4 regions of the Streptomyces sp. NPDC001100 genome follow, and region 3 is predicted to be linked to each of the others. Evidence: riboswitches for the same ligand, from Rfam matches in the RefSeq annotation. Region 3 holds a riboswitch; each other region holds the start of a gene.

The links. Region 3 has a riboswitch for cyclic di-AMP ahead of ACWDEW_RS26545 (transglycosylase SLT domain-containing protein). Riboswitches for the same ligand answer to the same signal wherever they lie in the genome.
Region 1: another riboswitch for cyclic di-AMP. It lies ahead of ACWDEW_RS21905 (C40 family peptidase); the one in region 3 lies ahead of ACWDEW_RS26545 (transglycosylase SLT domain-containing protein).
Region 2: another riboswitch for cyclic di-AMP. It lies ahead of ACWDEW_RS27910 (M23 family metallopeptidase); the one in region 3 lies ahead of ACWDEW_RS26545 (transglycosylase SLT domain-containing protein).
Region 4: another riboswitch for cyclic di-AMP. It lies ahead of ACWDEW_RS21110 (NlpC/P60 family protein); the one in region 3 lies ahead of ACWDEW_RS26545 (transglycosylase SLT domain-containing protein).

Annotation. Positions count from the first base shown of each region.
Region 1 covers NZ_JBSFKO010000014.1:128,902-132,241, reverse strand. Annotated here, with positions in the region: gene ACWDEW_RS21915 (helix-turn-helix domain-containing protein) at 1-183, opposite strand, end outside; gene ACWDEW_RS21910 (ATP-binding protein) at 396-854, shown strand; gene ACWDEW_RS21905 (C40 family peptidase) at 940-1,413, opposite strand; cyclic di-AMP (ydaO/yuaA leader) riboswitch at 1,417-1,596, opposite strand; gene ACWDEW_RS21900 (hypothetical protein) at 1,935-2,243, opposite strand; gene ACWDEW_RS21895 (ATP-dependent Clp protease proteolytic subunit) at 2,251-2,886, opposite strand.
Region 2 covers NZ_JBSFKO010000020.1:148,603-151,942, reverse strand. Annotated here, with positions in the region: gene ACWDEW_RS27920 (HPr family phosphocarrier protein) at 1-252, shown strand, start outside; gene ACWDEW_RS27915 (GntR family transcriptional regulator) at 471-1,166, opposite strand; gene ACWDEW_RS27910 (M23 family metallopeptidase) at 1,354-2,109, opposite strand; cyclic di-AMP (ydaO/yuaA leader) riboswitch at 2,123-2,286, opposite strand; gene ACWDEW_RS27905 (M16 family metallopeptidase) at 2,489-3,340, opposite strand, start outside.
Region 3 covers NZ_JBSFKO010000019.1:26,351-29,690, reverse strand. Annotated here, with positions in the region: gene ACWDEW_RS26555 (LacI family DNA-binding transcriptional regulator) at 1-467, shown strand, start outside; gene ACWDEW_RS26550 (HAD family hydrolase) at 574-1,380, shown strand; gene ACWDEW_RS26545 (transglycosylase SLT domain-containing protein) at 1,470-1,937, opposite strand; cyclic di-AMP (ydaO/yuaA leader) riboswitch at 1,941-2,112, opposite strand; gene ACWDEW_RS26540 (CocE/NonD family hydrolase) at 2,375-3,340, opposite strand, start outside.
Region 4 covers NZ_JBSFKO010000013.1:208,404-211,743, forward strand. Annotated here, with positions in the region: gene ACWDEW_RS21105 (DUF1996 domain-containing protein) at 1-1,162, opposite strand, end outside; cyclic di-AMP (ydaO/yuaA leader) riboswitch at 1,497-1,670, shown strand; gene ACWDEW_RS21110 (NlpC/P60 family protein) at 1,724-3,340, shown strand, end outside.

The DNA of each region.
Region 1 (3,340 bases), on a different contig from region 3:
GTCCAGAAGTAACCGGACGTCGGGCGGTTTCACGCCACTCGCGCCGGTCTCGATGCGGCTCACCTTCGACTGGTGCCAGCCGACCAGCCGGGCCGCCTCGCCGCTGGTGAGCCCCGCGTCCGCACGCAACGCGCGGAGTTCGGCGCCCAGTTTCCGGCGGCGCACCGCGGGACCGTACTGCATGGGTTTCTCCTTACTCCTTCCGAGTCGCCCAAATAGAGTCTGGGTTCGCAGAGTTCACCGCTTTGAGCGACAGATATATGCATATCTTGGTGGATCGGCACCGTTGGCGACGCGGTAATGGCAGTCTGGCGAAGAAGCACCAGTCCGGGACCGTACTCGAACCATCCGCTCCGTGTCGGACACCGGTCCCGCGGGAAAGGGACGACCGCGCCATGGCAGACCATCTGGAAGCATCCGTCACTCTGCCGAGCGATCCCGCCTCGGTCTCCACCGCCCGCTCCTACGTGGTCGGGACCCTCGTGGAGTGGGGACTGCCGGCGGACACGGAGGTCGCCGACACCATCCGCCTCATCGTCTCCGAACTCGCCACCAACGCCGTACAGCACACCTTCGGACAGTCACCCACCTTCACGGTGGACATCGAGCTGGAGCGTGACGAACAGCTGCGCATCGGAGTCACCGACAGCCATCCCCGCTTCCCGAAGCGCCTGCCCGCCGCCGTCCAGCAGGACAACGGCCGGGGCATGGTCATCATCCGCTGGCTGACCGCGGAGTGCGGCGGCAAACTGCGGGTCCGGCCGACCCTGGAGGGCGGCAAGACGGTCTCCATCGAGGTGCCCTGGACAGTCCCGGCCCGGCCGGTGACCGCGGCGGGCCAGCAGGAGCCGTAGAGGGACATGCGGAACGCCTCTGGACACCCGAGGGGGTGGCGGTCCGTCAGGAGACCGCCACCCCCTCGGGAGTCTTCAGCACGGATCAGCTGACCCGGCCGTACCAGACGCTCTTGGTCCAGATCTTCTGCAACCGCACCACGTCCCCGGTCTTCGGGGCGTGCCAGATCTTTCCGCCGCCGGCGTAGATGCCGACGTGGTAGACGCTGGAGCCCGAGTGGAAGAAGACGAGGTCCCCGGCCTTGCGGCTTCCGGCCGAGATGTGGTGGGTCTTGTTGTACTGCTGGGCCGCCGTACGGGGCAGCTTCTTGCCTGCCTTCTTGTACGAGTACAGCGTGAGCCCGGAGCAGTCGAAGCGGCCCGGCCCGGTGGCCCCGTACCTGTACGGGGCGCCCTTCTTGGACGCCGCGACCTGGAGTGCCTTCGTCGCGGGTGTCGCGGCCGCGGCGTCGGATGCGACGCCCGGGATCACGACGGAACCGCCTACGGCGGCGATGGCGAAGGCCGAAGCCGTACCGGCCCTGACCATCAGCGACGGGACACGATTGAGCGCAGTCATGCGCAACCCTTCGTCAGCCGCCTGTGAAGGATGACCTGTCGGATTCGGGCTGACAAAGTTGCCCGGCCGCTGACGCGGCTTCACCCCAAGGGCTGCTCGGCCCGGTCATGGCGTGACCGTCCCGGCGACCCGTCGTGCCTGGGTCCTCCACTCCTGCCGATGCAATCCTGTCGACCTGTCATCCGGGCGGCGGCAGGACTCGGCGTCCGCCCGGATCGCCCCGCCGCTGCGGCGGGGTCTTGTCGTCAGACAGGGATCTTCACCTATGAATGTCCGAAAAGCCCAACGGAATCGGGGATTTGTGGGGTTACTCACCACTCACTCGTTCGGCTGAACGTATCGGTGTTCGAGGGCGTGTCGAGGTCGCACCACCCTCGGACCAGCACCGGAACACCTCACCCGTCCCTCGGGCTACGCGTGTTGCGCAACCCGGACGGCCGCATGGGCGGAGCGGCGACTACGCCGATCGGGGGTACGCCGTTCGGCCCGTTTCGACCCCGGCCGTCATGGCTCCGGGTCCGTCAACTGTCGGAGGGTGCGGGGATCGTGACCCGAGCCGTGCGGCGCTCTCCGTCCAGCACGCGCAGCGCCCGCGCGAGCGTGGGGGCGTGCAGCTCGGTCTCGCCCCGCTGATGCATCAGGGCCAGCGCGTCCCGCAGCTCGGTGGCCTTGGCCACCAGCGCCTGGGCGGCCCTCAGCCCACGGTAGGTGTCCCCGTGGTGCGCCGGGTTGATACGGCCCAGCAGGTCGGCCACGTCCAGATAACGGTCGATCAACTCGCCCTCGGCGCGCGTCAACGCGGGCAGCGGCGGAAGTTCCGGCGGCAGCATCGTCGGCTCACTCCCCGCCGGACTCGGTGAGCGAGGTCTTGCGGGTGGACACGATCCGGTCCACCAGCCCGTATTCCAGGGCCTGTTGGGCGTCGAGGATGCGATCCCGCTCGATGTCCGCGCTCACCTGCTCCACCGTCCGGCCCGTGTGCAGGGCCAGTACCGCCTCCAGTTGGGACCGGGTGCGCGCCAACTCCTCGGCCTGGATGGCGAGATCACTCGCCTGACCCTGGATCGGCTCGGGCAGCGAGGGCTGGTGGAGCGTCATCCGCGCGCCGGGCAGCGCCGACCGCTTTCCCGGGGTGCCCGCCGCCAGCAGCACCGCCGCGCTGGTGCCGGCCCGGCCGAGGCAGATCGTCTCCACGTCGCACGTGACGTACCGCAGCGTGTCGTAGATCGCCGACATCGCGGTGAACGAGCCGCCGGGCGAGTTGATGTACAGCGAGATGTCCCGGTCCGGCGCCAGGTACTCCAGGTGCATGAACTGGGCCATCACGTCGTTCGCCGAGATGTCGTCGATCGGCGTCCCGAGGAAGACGATCCGCTCCTCCAGCAGCTTCGAGTACGGGTCCGTCGTCCGGTGCCCGGAGCTGGTGCGCTCCGTGAATTCGGGCAGGACATGGCGGGCGAACGGTCGGGTCATGGGTACCCCTCCTTCGGCATCTGTAAGAAATGTACAGGACGTACATGACGTTATGATGGGAGCGGATTCTAGTGACCGAGTAAAATGCCCAGGTCGGAGGGTCTTTATTGCTCTCTGCTGGGGCTCGTGTCTCACATTCCTGTCACGGTTTGACGGCTCTCTGGCGGGAGTGTTGTCGCCGTTGCGTTCGGCAACTGGCCAGTGGTCCTCCCCGTGGCCACCCTGATCTGCGATCCTGTCGCGACTCGCGGTGGTCGGAGCGTCCGTCAATGGGTGCGGGCGGCCCGGCTGGAATGCCTCAGCCCTAACAAGCCTGTTGCTGCGCGGCGGTCGTCGGCCATCGGGTGGGTATCCCCGATCGTGAGAGCCCTGCCGTGCTCCCGGTGGCAGTACGACGAGCGCCGGCACACGACGCTGCAGCCACGATGTTCTCCGACCGTTTCCCCGCCGCAGA
Region 2 (3,340 bases), on a different contig from region 3:
GCGGAGGGCCTTCACGCCCGCCCCGCCTCCATCTTCGTCCGGGCCACCACGGCCGCAGGTATCCCCGTGACGATCGCCAAGGCCGACGGCAACCCCGTCAACGCGGCCTCCATGCTCGCGGTCCTGGGCCTGGGCGCCCAGGGCGGCGAGGAGATCGTCCTCGCGTCGGACGCCGAGGGCGCGGACGCGGCCCTCGACCGGCTGGCGAAGCTGGTCGCGGAGGGTCTTGAGGAACTCCCCGAGACCGTCTGAGCCCCCCTCTTTGCGCCTAAACCGGCGCCGCTCTCGCGGAGGTGGTTGCGCTCCGTCGGGGTTCCTCAATTGATGGTTGCGGTGCTTTTCTCCGCAAAACCACGTACGCAACCTCGAAGGGCTCGCCCGAATTACCGGGCGAGCCCTTCGCAATTCCATTCGCGGGCAGCAGAAATAATCCCCCGCGAATTACCTCTTCTTTGTATACGGCGCCCGTGTTAATGCCGGAGACCCGACATGTTTACGGGAGGTTGCGAAGTCCTCACACGCTCCGTGCCGTTCGCCCCGCCGGGAAAGCGCAGCCGGTGCGCGCTGCCCGCGCGCTCGGTGTGCAGGGCGGTGATCGCCCGCGCGCGCTCGGCGTCGCCGCGCGCCACGGCGTCCACGATCGCCCCGTGCTCCGCCCAGGACTCCACGGGATTGGCCGGCGCCTCCACCGCGTACATCCAGGCGATCTTGTGCCGCAGCTGGGTCAGCATCGAGGTCAGGGCGGGGCTCCCGGAGGCCTGGGCCAACGTCTCGTGGAACCAGCTGCCCAGGGAGCGCAGATCCTCGCTGTTGCCCCTCCTGGCGCGCTCCTGGCCCAGCCGGACGAGGCCGCGCAGCACCTTGAGGTGAGCCTCGGTGCGCCGCTGGGCGGCCCGCGAGGCGCCGAGCGGCTCCAACAGCATCCGCATCTCCAGCAGGTCGGCGGCCTCCTGCTCGGTCGGTTCCGCGACGCACGCGCCCGCGTGCCGCCGGGTCACCACGAACCCCTCCGCCTCCAGGGTCCGCAGGGCCTCCCGCACGGGGACGCGCGAGACGCCGTAGCGGCGCGCGAGGAGTTCCTCCGTGAGCCGGCCGCCGCGCTCGTAGACACCGGCGACGATGTCGTCCCGGATCGCCGTGCATACCGAGTGCGCCGGAATACGCATGTCCGACCTCCGCCTTAATCCCCGTGAAACGTCGACGATTGACGTGTGTTCCGTGACTCTATTGCAATCAGCGTGAATTTCCGATGGCGGACCGGAATCCATGGATATTTTTTGGACAGGAGGGGTCCGGAAACGCCGAAAGCCCCGGCCGACGGGCCGGGGCTCCGGGAAGTGCGCTGGTGCGTCGTCAGACGTTGACGCCGTGCTTGCGGAGGTAGGCGACGGGGTCGACGTCGGAGCCGTACTCGGCGGTCGTCCGGGCCTCGAAGTGGAGGTGCGGTCCGGTGACGTTGCCGGTCGCCCCGGAGAGGCCGATCTGCTGGCCCGGGGTGACCTTCTGGCCGACGGAGACGCCGATGGACGACAGGTGGCCGTACATGGTGTACATGCCGTCGGCCATCCTGATCACGACCTCGTTGCCGTACGAGCCGCCCCAGCCGGCCTCGACGACGGTGCCGGAGCCCACCGCGTGGACGCTGGTGCCGGTCGAGGCGTGGAAGTCGATGCCCGTGTGGGCGCCGGAGGACCACAGGGAGCCGCCGGTCTTGTAGCCGGTGGACACATAGGAGTTGGCGACCGGCGCGACGAAGGTGTTGAGCCTCTTGCGCTCGGCCTCGCGGGCGGCGCGCGCCTGGGCCTCACGGGCCGCCTCTGCCTGGGCGGCGGCCTTGGCGCGGGCGGTCTCCTCGGCCAGCGTCTCGGCGGCGGCCTGCTGCTGGGCGACGGCCTGGGCGTCGATCTTCTGGGCCACGGAGTCGCCGATGGCGACGACGGGCGTGAGTCCGGTCTGTTCGGGGGCGGGCTCCGCGGCGAACGCCGGGGCGGCGGCCAGGGTGCCTACGACGCCGGAGGTGGCGAGAGCCGCGACACTCGCGGCGCGAACGGTGGTGCGGTGGGTCCGGCTCGGGCGACGGTGCTTCCCGGTGGCGCGGGTGAACGCCATGAAGTGGCTGGTCCTTTCCTTCCTTCTCGCCTACCGGGTTAGCTGACGGGTTCGGAGCAGGAAGGTCTCCTACGGACTCCCCCGCCACGCGCGCGGGCGTCCGATTCACCCCAGGGACTCATGTGGGTCCCCGGCTCCCCTGGCTCGCGCCGTACGGGGACTCGGCGATGACTGTCCGGTGCCGCGAGTGCGGCGCGGTGCCTGACGGACAGCCGGACCGACGCTAAGGGGGGCCACTTTCAATCCCCAAACGGATCACGGGTTTTGTTGCGCATGCCACAGGGCAGACGGGCAACCTCTCCCTCAATTCGGACAATAGGGAGCCCTGGTGACGCTTCAGTCACCAGGGCCTCCCCACGCGCGCGTGCCGCTCCTGCGGCTACTCCGCCGGAACGACGGTCACTTCGCCGATACCGAGGGCCTCGACGGGCTCCTTGATCTGCTCCGCGTCGCCGACGAGGATCGTCACCAGACGCTCCACCGGGAAGGCGCTCACGACCGCCGCGGTGGCCTCCACGGTGCCGGTCGCGGCGAGCTGCCGGTACAGCGTCGCCTGGTAGTCGTCGGGCAGGTGCTGCTCGACCTGGTCGGCCAGCGTGCTCGCCACGGCGGCCGCGGTCTCGTACTTGAGCGGCGCCACCCCGACGAGGTTCTGTACGGCGATGTCCCGCTCGGCGTCGGTGAGTCCGCCCTCGGCGAGCTTGCGCAGCACCGTCCACAGGTCGTCCAGGGCCGGACCGGTGTTCGGGGTGTCCACGGAGCCGCTGATGGCGAGCATCGACGCGCCCGTGCCGTCCGGTGCCGAGCGCAGCACCTGGCCGAACGCCCGCACACCGTAGGTGTAGCCCTTCTCCTCGCGCAGGACGCGGTCCAGGCGGGAGGTGAGGGTGCCGCCGAGGCAGTACGTGCCGAGTACCTGGGCCGGCCACACGCGGTCGTGCCGGTCGGCTCCGACGCGGCCGATGAGCAGCTGCGTCTGGACGGCGCCGGGCCGGTGCACGATCACGACCCGCCCGCTGTCGTCGGCGGTCACCGGCGGCACGGGGCGCGGCTGGGCGGTGGAGCCGGTCCATGAGCCCAGAGTGTCGGCGAGCAGCGCGTCCAGGTCGATGCCGGTGAGGTCGCCGACGACCACGACGGTGGAGGTCGCGGGGCGAACGTGCCGGTCGTAGAAGGCGCGTACGGCCCCGGAGTCGATCTTCTGGACGGTCTCCTCGGTGCCCTGGCGCGG
Region 3 (3,340 bases):
CCCGCGGCAGACGCCGCATCGCCATGGTCACCGGCCCGCTCGACGCGCCGGGCGGCCCCGACCGCCTGGCCGGCTACCGGGACGTCCTCACGGAGGCGGGCCTGCCCCACGACCCCGCACTCGTCGTGGAAGGCGACTACCGCCGCACGGGCGGCGAGGAAGCGGCCCGCAGACTCCTGACGCGGGCCCCCGACCTGGACGCGGTGTTCGTGGCGTCGGACCTGATGGCTCTGGGAGTCGTCAACACCCTCCAGCAATCCGGCCGTTCGGTCCCGGATGACATCGCTGTCGGAGGCTTCGACGACTCGGCGGCGGCCACGGCGATCACCCCGGCCCTCACGACCATGCGCCAGCCCTACGACCGCATCAGCGCCGAAATGGTCCGCATGCTGCTCGCGCAGATCGCCGGCGAGGACACGGCGGGCGTGATCCTGCCCACCGAACTGGTGATCCGGGAGTCGGCATAACCGCCGTAACTGTCAAACCAACCGGAACTCGGGTCAACGTATGTGAAGGCAGCAGCCGTCCGGTTCGTGTCGAGTCGGTGGGGCGTTCCATCCGTATTCTCTGATCATGGCCGCACCCCTCGCATATGCACTGATCGCCACCGACCTGGACGGGACGCTGCTGCGCGGCGACGACACGCTCTCCGACCGGTCCCGCATCGCACTGGCGAGGGCGTCGGCGGCCGGCGCCCGGCACCTGGTCGTCACCGGCCGGCCCGCTCCGAGGGTGCGCCCGCTCCTCGAAGACCTCGGCAGCAGGGGGCTCGCGGTGTGCGGACAGGGCGCGCAGTTGTACGACGCCGGCGCGGACCGTCTGCTCTGGTCGGTCACCCTGGACCGTGAGCTGGCGGAGACCGCGCTCGGCAAGATCGAGGCGGAAGTGGGCCAGGTGTTCGCGGCGGTCGACCAGGACGGAGTGGACGGCCTCACCCTCATCGAGCCCGGCTACTTGATGCCGCACCCCACGCTCCCCGCCGTACGGGTGGGCAGGCGCGACGACTTGTGGTCCGAACCGATCAGCAAGGTGTTGCTCCGTCACCCCGCCCTGGAGGACGACGAGTTGGCGTCCACGGCCCGCTCGGTGGTCGGTTCCCTGGCCTCGGTCACCATGTCGGGTCCCGGTACCGTCGAACTCCAGCCACTCGGCATCACCAAGGCGACGGGCCTCGCCCTGGCGGCCCGCCACTTGGGCCTGACCCCGTCCGACACCATCGCCTTCGGCGACATGCCGAACGACATCCCCATGTTCGACTGGGCGGCCCACGGAGTGGCGATGGCCAACGCCCACCCCGAACTCAAGGCGGTGGCCGACGAGGTGACGAAGTCGAACGAGGACGACGGCATCGCGCTGGTCCTGGAAAGACTCCTCGACTGAAGCGTCTTTCAGGGGCGCGGGAACCGCGCGACCAGCCACGACGGCGCGGCAGACGGACAGACAACCCGTCGTGGCTGATCCGACAGTCTCTAGTAAGCCCCGTACACGTTGTCGATGGAGCCATACACGGCCGCCGCGTAGTTGCAGGCGGCGGTGATGTTCGCAACCGGGTCGTACGGATCGAACGAAGTCCCGGCAACGTGATACGCGTTGAACGTCGGGTCGATCACCTGGAGCAGCCCCTTCGACGGCGTACCCGCCGCCGCGTTGGAGTCCCAGTTGTTGATCGCGTACGGGTTGCCGGACGACTCACGGATCACGTTCCGGTAGATCCCGTTGTACGTACCCGGAATTCCCTTCTGCGCCATGATCGCGAGCGACTCACGGATCCACCCGTCAAGGGTGTTGGGGTATCCGGCGAGCGTGGTCGACGAGGTCGTGGCGGCCGAGGCGGTGGTCGCCCCGACGACAGGCAGCGCGAGGATCGCGACACCGGTACCGGCGACAACGACACGGCGGACAAGGCGGGCGCGGCGGGACTGAGCGGATGCAGGCATGACGAGGTTCCTCTCCGTCGCCTGCGAGGTGAGCTGTCGGGTTCGGGCTGGGAGGTGCCCGGCCACGCCCTCACGGACGTGACTTAACCCCGAGCCGTCCCGGTCGCAGCGACCGGTCCGGCGACTTACCTGGGTCCCCCGCTCCTGCCGTGCGAGAAGTTCGTGACTGGGATGCCGGGCGGCGGCAGGATTCGGCGTTCCGCTCGACAGGCCCGGAAACTATGCGAGAGCACATGTCCGGAACAAGTGGCGGAATCACACCTAACCCCTATTGACCTTGGTCTGAGGCGTATGGGGCACTTGATCCTTTGCGTAAGCCAAGGTTCAACTGTCAATAACCACAAGGGAAACGTAAAAACGCAGGACCACAGGCCACGCACACAAACGCGTGACCCAACTCACGGCGAGATAAAGAACGGCAAATCGGGCATTCGTCCTCAACTGGCAGTTCTCGGAATCCTTTTCTCCCAAGTGCGGTGAAAGATCACTTCGCTGCCCTCGGTGCAGATCACCTCATTCGAGGTAATAAAGTCCGTTTCGTCGCAGGTGATCTCGGACCGCGTCCGCACGGTCGTGTCCCATCCCAGCTCCGGCCGATGCAGCCGGATCGTCCAGTCGGACCGCGTGCGGGCGGACAAAGGGTCCGACTCGTCGATCGTGTACGTCTCCAGCGCGTCCTCGGTGAATTCGAGCCCGTCCGGATACACCCGCGTGCCGCCGTACCGGGGATCCACCTCCAGCCGCCACTCACCCTTCGCCACATCCCGCACGACCAGCCGCTCGGGCCGCGGCTCGTCCAGCGTGGCGGGGTGGTTGACCCCGATCGGCGCGGCCTCCTCGGGCTCGTCGAAGCGAATGTCGTACGTCAACTCCCTTTCCCGCACCGGAAGTTCCATCGCACATCCCTCCGGATCCAGCGTGAACCCCGCCCCGGACTCCGGCTGCGGCCAGATCCAGGGCCAGTACGCCGACGACACCGCGAGCCGGATCCGATGGCCCGGCGGAAACGCGTGCCCGATGCCGTTCAGTTCGAAGGTCACGTCCTCCGTGGTGCCCGGCGTCCACGGCACCGCCCGGTCCCGCCCGTGCCGGGCCGACAGGTTCAGCACACCGCGGGTGACCAGCGTCGACGACCCGTCCGGCGCGACATCGCACAGCCGCGCGACCACCTGCCCGCGCGGCACACCGCAGGTCAGCCGCAGCCGCACCCTCGGCCGCCCCAGTACCCACGTCTCGGCCGGCACCTCGAACTCGAAGCACGCCGACCGCGCGTCCTCGTCCCGCTGGTCCGGCGGCAGGTCGGCGTCGTTCCCGAACGGGAAGAACCGGCCCGCGTCCACACCGGTGTGCATGGGGGAGCGCACCAGGACGGGCGCGCCCCGGAGGCCGTACGTCGTCGTCTT
Region 4 (3,340 bases), on a different contig from region 3:
TGTTGCGGCCGTCCCAGCAGCTCTGGAACTTGAAGGTGCGCACCACGTCGCTGCCCGCCGGGCACAGCGGGTACTTGTCCTTGAGCTGCCGGTCCTCGAACCCGGTGCAGCTCCAGGAGGCGTTGGCGTTGGCCGGGCCGTTGACGAAGGCCTTGGCGTCGCCGGTGATGATGCGCAGGAGGCGCGGCATCGCGACGACCTTGCTCTGCGGGTTGCCCTCGAAGGTCAGGGTGACCTGCTTGGCCGTGACGATCTCACCGGTGTTGCCCTCGGTGCCGCCGCCGGGCTTGTCGGCGTCCCGCTCCTGCTTGCCGTTCTGCAGGCGCAGCACGGGCCAGTAGTAGGTGGACTTGTCGCCCGGGTTCTCGCAGCTCGTGTCGGCGTTCGCGAGGTCCTGGTCGCTGGCGAAGGCGTTGTTGGACTGGTTGCCGATGTAGTCGTGGAAGTGGTGGGCGCCGTTGCTCACTCCGGGGGCGACGATCACGTTGTCGGAGTTGAACAGGCCGTTCTCGTTCACCCCGCAGGCGGTGACGAACGTGCCGCGGGAGGCGCCCGCCTGCTCCTGCGGAGCGTTCACGTTCGGCTGTACGGAGGTGATGTCCGCGTAGTCCGAGGCGACGGGCCCGTTGGTGGTCTGCTGGCCCTGACCGCCCTGACCGCCCTGGCCGGAAGCGCTGGCGCTGGCACTGGCACTCTGGTTGTCGCCGTTGCCGCCCTGGTCGCCCGTCTCGTTCGTGGGCGCGATCAGGGTGCAGCCGGCGAGGGCGTCGAGCCCCTCCGGGCGGTCCCCGACACGTGCGATGGCGTCGTCGATCCGTCCGATCGTCGCCGCCCGCTTCTCCTTCAACGGATTCATGATCGCGTTGTCGGCGAAGGAGGCGTCCTGCCGTATGGACTCCGTCGAGTCCCGGAGTTTCTGGTAGGCCTCGGTTATCTGCTGGTCCAGATTCGCGAGTTCCTTGTCGACGTCGGCCTTCGCCCCGTCCGGCACCGTCGTCAACTGGGTGCCGATGTCCGGGCAGTCGATCGTCGCGCCTCGCGATGCCGCGTCCGGAGAACCTTGTTGGGCGGAGTCACCGCCCCAACCGCCTTCGGACGCCGACGCGTAGACGTTCGCCGCCACCAGTCCTCCGCCGCCCAGCATCAGGGCGACTGCTGCCATCGTCGCGCGTCGTGCGCCTGTGGGGCGTCTGCGCGTGTTGCGTGCCAAGGAAGTTGCTCCTACACGTATCGGTCGGCCCGGCTCGTTCCGGCATGGAAATCCCCCGACCCAATACGGAGCCCGGTCCCGATGTGTTCAACCGTCCCAGAAATTCATAGCGACCTCTTATGGATCACCCGCCCCGGCGGGCCTCTGACCCCTCGACACACCAGGGCGAGGTAAAGGTCACAAATACGTATCGGACATATCGCGCTTCAACCTTCACACGAGGCACACACGTTGGCTAAGTTGACGTCCAGGCCGTACGACCTACTCCGGCGATCGGCGCCGGGCCGCACGGCTTGCGCCGAGTCCGGCGTGCCGCTCGCGGCAGCCGGAGCCGGGGACCCAACCGAACTTGGGGTGAATCGGTCCAACCGCCCTTCAGGGCACGGACCGTAGGGCAAACCTTCCGTGATCGACGCCCGAACCCGACAGCTAACCCGGTAGGCGCGAAGCGGAAGGAGCACGTCTGCCATGCCGGCAGAACGACGCACGCGCACCGGAGGCAGTGGCCCCACCGTGGACGACCGACCCAGCCGCGACGAAGTCCAGCGGCGGATCAACTCCCTTTACGACAGGGCCGAGACGGCCACCGGAAACTACAACGCCACGCGTGCGATGTCCGGGAAACCGCGCAAGCGTGTCGAGTCCCGCCCCGGCGCGTCACGTCCTTCCGACCCCGCCGTCGAAGCCGTCACCCGGCAGCTGTTCGACCGCGCCCGCACCCAACTGGGCCCGACCGTACCGGCGATCCTGCCGCCCGGCAGAACCCCGGCCCGCCCGGCCGAGTCCCGACCCGAGCGGTCCGAACGTCGTCCCGAGCCCCAGGGCACCGGCCTCGCGCTCGAAGCGCAGCCCGGCCGCGCCGTGGCCGAACTGACCGCGGGGACAATCGCCGCACCGGAGCTCACTGCCCCGCAATTCACGTCACCCGTAGCGGAGTTGACCGCAGCCCCCATCGCCGCCCTGCCTCCCGCCGCACAGCAGACACAGCAGTCCCCTGTGATGCCGCAGATGTCGCAGACGCAGGCACCTCAGGCTCAGGTGCCGCAGATGTCCCAGATCGCCCAGATCGCACAGATGGCTCAGGCTCAGATGGCGCAGACGCCTCCGGCGACCGTCCTCGACCTGCCGCCGGTACCGCCCGCCCCGGCCGTGGATATGCCGCCCGCGCGCGTCATGGCACCACAGCAGTTCGCGACCGCACCTGCACCGGCCTTCGACCCGCTCACCGCGAGCCTGGACCTGCTCCCGGCCATCGGCGCACCGCGCACCGAGACCGCGCCGACGGGCGCCACCTGGCCGCCCCCGGAGACGGCCTGGCCCGCCCCGGAGACCACTTGGTCCACCGGGCAGATGCCCGTGGTGGAGCAACAGACCTGGGCGACAGGGCAGATGCCCGCGGTGACCCAGCAACAGCCTTGGTCCACCGGCCAGTTCCCGGCAGTGACCGAGCAACAGATGTGGTCCACCGGGCAGATGCCCGCAGTGACCGAGCAACAGATCTATTCCACAGGGCAGATGCCCGCGGTGACGGAGGAACCTGCTTGGTCCACCGGGCAGATCCCTCTGATCCCCCAGCAGCCCACGGCCCAGCCCGACTGGCAACCCGCACCGGAACCGTCCTGGCGCCCGCCGCAGCAGGAGTGGCAGCCGACCGCCCCCGCCCCCGAGGTCTCCTTCGCCGCGGCCCCCTCCGTCGCCCCCACGCTCGCACCCTCCGCCCCTCCGGCCATGGCCCCGGAAGTCACACTCCCGCCGGCCCCGGCCATGAGCCCGGCGCCTGCCGCCGTCACCGCACCGGACGCCGGCACCCAGAGCAAGACCGCCACCGCCCTCGCCTTCGCCCGCGCACAGATCGGCAGGCCCTGCCTGTGGGGTGCGGCGGGACCGGACGCGTACGACTGCTCCAGCCTCACCCAGGCCGCCTGGAAGGCAGCGGGCGTCCTGCTCCCGCGCACCGCCCAGGAACAGTCGGGCGCGGGCGCCCTCGTCCCCCTCACGGACATCCGCGCCGGCGACCTGATCTTCTTCTACGACAGCATCGACCACGTCGGTCTCTACACCGGCAACGGCCTCATGATCCACGCGCCGAGCCCCGGCACGCCGATACGCGAGGAGTCGATCTTCTACGCC